2 regions of the Bacillus sp. T-10(2022) genome follow, and region 2 is predicted to be linked to the other one. Evidence: riboswitches for the same ligand, from Rfam matches in the RefSeq annotation. Region 2 holds a riboswitch; the other holds the start of a gene.

Region 1 (2,409 bases), 2.6 Mb from region 2:
GCGATGTCAACATCATTCTCATCTACGCCATGACGCTTAAGACCATCCAATGCCCCTCCTAAAAGCTTACTTGTGATAAACTCATTAAATCTTCCTACCACAATGCCGACTTTCAATCCTGATCCGATTAATTGTGCTTCAATAGTTTTCCCCATGTCCAATTCCTCCTAATTTTTAAAAACAATATTATTTTTTGTTCTGTTAAGATGTAATTCCTTAAATCCTCAAGCTTTAGGGATGTTCAGTTCAAGCTCCTGTTTCCCGATCGTATCATTTTGTTGAAGATAGCGAATCAAATCGGCTATCGTAATGAATTTCAGATTGAATTTATCAGCGATGACTTCTAAATCGGATACCCGGGCCATCGATCCATCTTCATTCATGATTTCACAAATGACACCAGCTGGAGCGGCACCGCATAACTTCGCCAAGTCCACCGATGCCTCTGTATGTCCTGCCCTCCTTAATACGCCACCTTCTTTTGCGACTATCGGGAAAGTGTGACCAGGCCTTTGGAAATCTTCAGCGACCGAATCTTCATTAAGAAGCTCAAGGATGGTCAAGGACCTTTCAAAAGCACTGATTCCTGTAGAGGTGCTTTTATGATCGACACTTACCGTAAAAGCAGTGCCATGATGATCGGTATTTTCTCCTACCATAGGATGCAGTTTCAATTTTGCTGCCAGTTCTTCAGTGATGGTTGTACAAATCAAACCACGTCCATGAGTCGCCATGAAATTAATCGCTTCCGGTGTCGCCTTTTCGGCCAGCACTACAAAATCCCCTTCATTTTCACGGTCTTCATCATCGGATACGATTACTACCTTGCCAGCCTTCAAATCTTCTATCGCTTCTTCTATTGTATGGAACATCATTACACCGCCCTTTTATTAGAATCCATGCTCTGCCAAAAACTCTAAATTCAGTCCTGGTTTTGGATTGCCATTTTTCATTTGATGTATTATATATTTCCCTATCATGTCGTTTTCGATGTTAACAATATCGCCAGCCGCTTTTTGTCCCAATATGGTGTCCTGATGAGTCAATGGAATCAGTGATACAGTCAATAGGTTCCTTTCGATTCCAAATATCGTCAAGCTCGTTCCATCAATGGCCACGGATCCTTTTGGAATGCAAAAGGCACTGAGCCCCTCTTCCAATTGGATTACATAATATACGGCATTTTCTTTCCGTTCTTTTTTTATGATCGTTCCGGTTCCGTCGATATGACCTGAAACAAAATGACCGCCAAACCTTCCCTGTGCACTCATGGCTCGTTCAAGATTCACAGGTGATCCCAATTTCAATGTCCGGATCGAGGAAGCTTTGACCGTTTCCGGCATCACGTCGACCGTAAACAAACTTTTCGTGAAGGACGTTACCGTTAAGCAGACTCCGTTTACTGAAATACTATCCCCCAGATGAACATCTTGAAGGATTTTTTCAGAACGAATCGATAACTCCATACTGCTTTTTCCTTTTTTCATGGAATGTACGGTACCGATATCCTCAATGATTCCCGTAAACATGTTTTTCCCCCTTTTATAAAATATAAAAAACCCCTTAGGATGACCTAAGGAGTTAGCAGGAGAAATGAGTGAAAAAAATTGTATACCTAAAAAGCCTAATATTTTCATTTTTGAAAAATTAGGCGTACGTATACACTTGGGTTCCACACGTCCTTCTCCCATCCAGACTTTACTGTCGGCTTTGGAATCTCACCAAATCCTGCCTTTAACAGGCTCGCGGGCTTAGAATTTCTTCATCACCGCCGGTTGGGATTTTCACCCGACCCCGAAGGACTAAAATAATATGAATCTTTGAATATTTTATCACCATAAAGTGAAGATGTAAAATTTCTAACCTTAAATGGTTCAATGGTTACAGAAACTTCCTCCCTTTATGAAAAATCGACCCCCAAGTCCCCGATGTGCTCCAAAGAGGTTAATCAGGCTAAATTTGTGGAATAGGGTTAGAGAATCACAATTCATATAAGGAGGAAGCCATAATGCTTATTTCCATCATCAACTTGATTTTCTATCTGTTCGTCGTCACGATGAATTTTTTAGCTAATTTCCTGCCATTGAACGGCCAGACATCAGGAGAGATTTCCGATAAACTTGATGTCCTTTTCACTCCTGCCGGATATGTATTTTCCATATGGGGCTTGATCTATTTCCTGCTCGCCATCTGGGTATTCAGGCAGTTCTTAAGCAAACATCAAAACAGCCCTGCTTATAAGGCATCCTTCCCTTGGTTCGCTTTAAGCTGTGTCTTGAATGGAGCTTGGCTTTTGGCTTGGCACTATGAACACTTTTTGTTATCCGTATTCATTATCATTGCTCTTTTGGCTACTTTAATGGTCATTTATACAAGCATAAAAAAGGTGGAGCACACTCCTTTCGACCT
Region 2 (2,409 bases):
GGAGCAGCGGCACCAGATATATATGATTACGATGACGAAGGGATTGCATTTGTTACCCTTGACGATAACGAGGGAATCGTTGAAATTCCTGATGTACTTATAGATGACATGATGGATGCATTTGAAGGATGCCCAACGGATTCTATTAAAGTTGCTGATGAGGCATTTGACGGAGATGCACTTAAATTCGAATAACGTACAAGCCATTTTCAATCGAAAATGGCTTTTCTTTTGCCATCTCCCCATACCAAAATTAAACAGGCATAAAAAAACAACCGAATACGAATATCGGTTGTTTTTTATATCGTCAATGCTATTAAGCATTTTTATATAATGTTTGCTTATTGATCCATGTCTGTAATTTAATGAACAGCAACATGAATACAGATGTGATGAGTACGCCTTTTATCACATTGAAAGGCAAGATTGCCGTCGTAACGAGCTTTCTTGACTCTGGTGCCGACATTGCATCCCATCCCATAAAGAAAGTATAAGCCGGTAAAAAGACATAATAGTTTAAAACACTCATGAATACTGCCATGGAAACTGTCCCCGCAAGTAAAGCGAATGTCATCCCTTTTTTTGAATTGATTTTCTGAAATACATAATAAGTCGGCAAGACAAACAGTATTCCGGCTATAAAGTTAGCGATATGCCCCACAGGTACAGCAGTCAAGGTCCCTGTCATGACTAAATCCAATAGGTTCTTAATGAACTCGACTAGAATTCCAGCCATCGGTCCGAAAATTAATGCCGCCATCAGTGCTGGTATGTCGCTAAAATCAACATTGAGAAAAGGCGGGAATCCCGGAAACGGGAAATTTAAAAGCATCAATAAATAAGAAATGCTTCCCATCATGGCAAGTGTGACCGTTTTTTTCACTTTGTTCTTTTTCATAGGTCTCTCTCCTTCTTTTCCGATCTACCTGAAAAAGAGGTTAGGGTTCCAAAATATGTTGATGCTCAATAAAAAAACCTTTAATTCCAATAGAATTAAAGGGATAAATTAAAGGTTACATCAAACAAACGTTCAGCAAATAACTGTTGAAACGCACTCAGGAACCTCCATCTTCTCCCATCCAGACTATACTGTCGGCTTTGGAATCGCACCAAATCCTGCCTTGTAAGGCTCGCGGGCTTAGAAGAGGAATTTCCTTCATCACCGCCGGTGGGGAATTTCGCCCCGCCCCGAAGATAGATCTATAAAATTTTTTATACTCCCCATTATATCTGAATTACCTGTTTTTTGATAGCACTTTTTTTCTCAGTTGATTCATTCAGGATGAATATCGATCGTCACAGTGAATGGCTTAAAACAAATAGTGGAGGCACAAAATTAAAATTCATAATATTGAAAATTATTTTTTATATTATTCAATCCTTGATGAAGCCATTTATATCGCGACATTAAACAGATGATCAGAAGATAACCATCCTATTAAGCGCTTACATCCATTTAAGCCAAATTGACATATTCAGCATTTCAATTGTAAAATTAACTGAAATTTAAGATAATTTTTTCCTAGGAAGGTGTTTAGACGTGTATCGGATTTTAGTAGCAGACGCCATTAAACCAGAAGGACTCGGACCGCTATCTGAGGCATCCAATATTCATCTCATTCAAAAGACCGTAGAGGAAGCTGCAAACGAACTTGATCAGATTGATGCAATTCTTGTAAGAAGTGCTACGAAGGTTTCGGAGGGTTTAATGAACCGTATGCCGCAGCTAAAAATTATAGCACGCGCTGGTGTCGGTGTTGATAACATAGATATCCCCTCGGCGACAAAACGCGGGATTGTCGTGGTTAATGCACCTGACGGAAACACCATTTCAACAGCTGAACATACATTCGCCATGATGGCTTCATTAATGCGCCACATTCCGCAAGCTTATGCTTCACTGAAGAATGGGGAGTGGAAACGTTCTTCATATACGGGTACTGAACTGCGTGGTAAAACATTAGGAATAGTTGGCTTTGGACGTATCGGAGGGGAAATTGCCAAACGCGCTAAGGTATTCGGCATGGATGTCATTGTCTATGATCCGTTCCTTACTGTCGATCGTGCAAAGAAAATGTCCGTAACGGCCCTGCCGTTAGATGAATTGCTTCCTAAAGCAGACATCATTACTGTTCATACACCACTTACGAATGAAACAAGAGGATTAATCAATAAAGAAAAACTGCTTACCTGTAAAAAAGGGGTTTATGTACTGAACTGCGCCCGGGGCGGTATTCTGGACGAAGATGATTTATATGAAATGTTAGTTCAAGGACATGTTGCAGGGGCTGCACTGGACGTTTTCGTCGAAGAACCTCCACTTGGCCATAAACTGCTTGAATTGGAAAGCGTCATTGCTACACCGCATCTGGGTGCTTCCACTAAAGAAGCCCAATTAAATGTTGCCGT

What was found. Region 2 has a riboswitch for FMN ahead of OSJ91_RS17770 (ECF transporter S component). Riboswitches for the same ligand answer to the same signal wherever they lie in the genome.
Region 1: it holds a riboswitch for FMN, as region 2 does, so the genes downstream of both, ribE (riboflavin synthase) here and OSJ91_RS17770 (ECF transporter S component) in region 2, are expected to answer to the same signal.

What each region holds. Positions count from the first base shown of each region.
Region 1 is NZ_CP113518.1:614,583-616,991, reverse strand. It holds gene ribH (6,7-dimethyl-8-ribityllumazine synthase) at 1-155, opposite strand, end outside; partial or broken gene ribB (3,4-dihydroxy-2-butanone-4-phosphate synthase) at 234-872, opposite strand; gene ribE (riboflavin synthase) at 891-1,529, opposite strand; FMN riboswitch at 1,676-1,806, opposite strand; gene OSJ91_RS02930 (TspO/MBR family protein) at 2,009-2,409, shown strand, end outside.
Region 2 is NZ_CP113518.1:3,648,956-3,651,364, forward strand. It holds gene OSJ91_RS17765 (ferredoxin) at 1-195, shown strand, start outside; gene OSJ91_RS17770 (ECF transporter S component) at 317-898, opposite strand; FMN riboswitch at 1,064-1,200, opposite strand; gene serA (phosphoglycerate dehydrogenase) at 1,541-2,409, shown strand, end outside.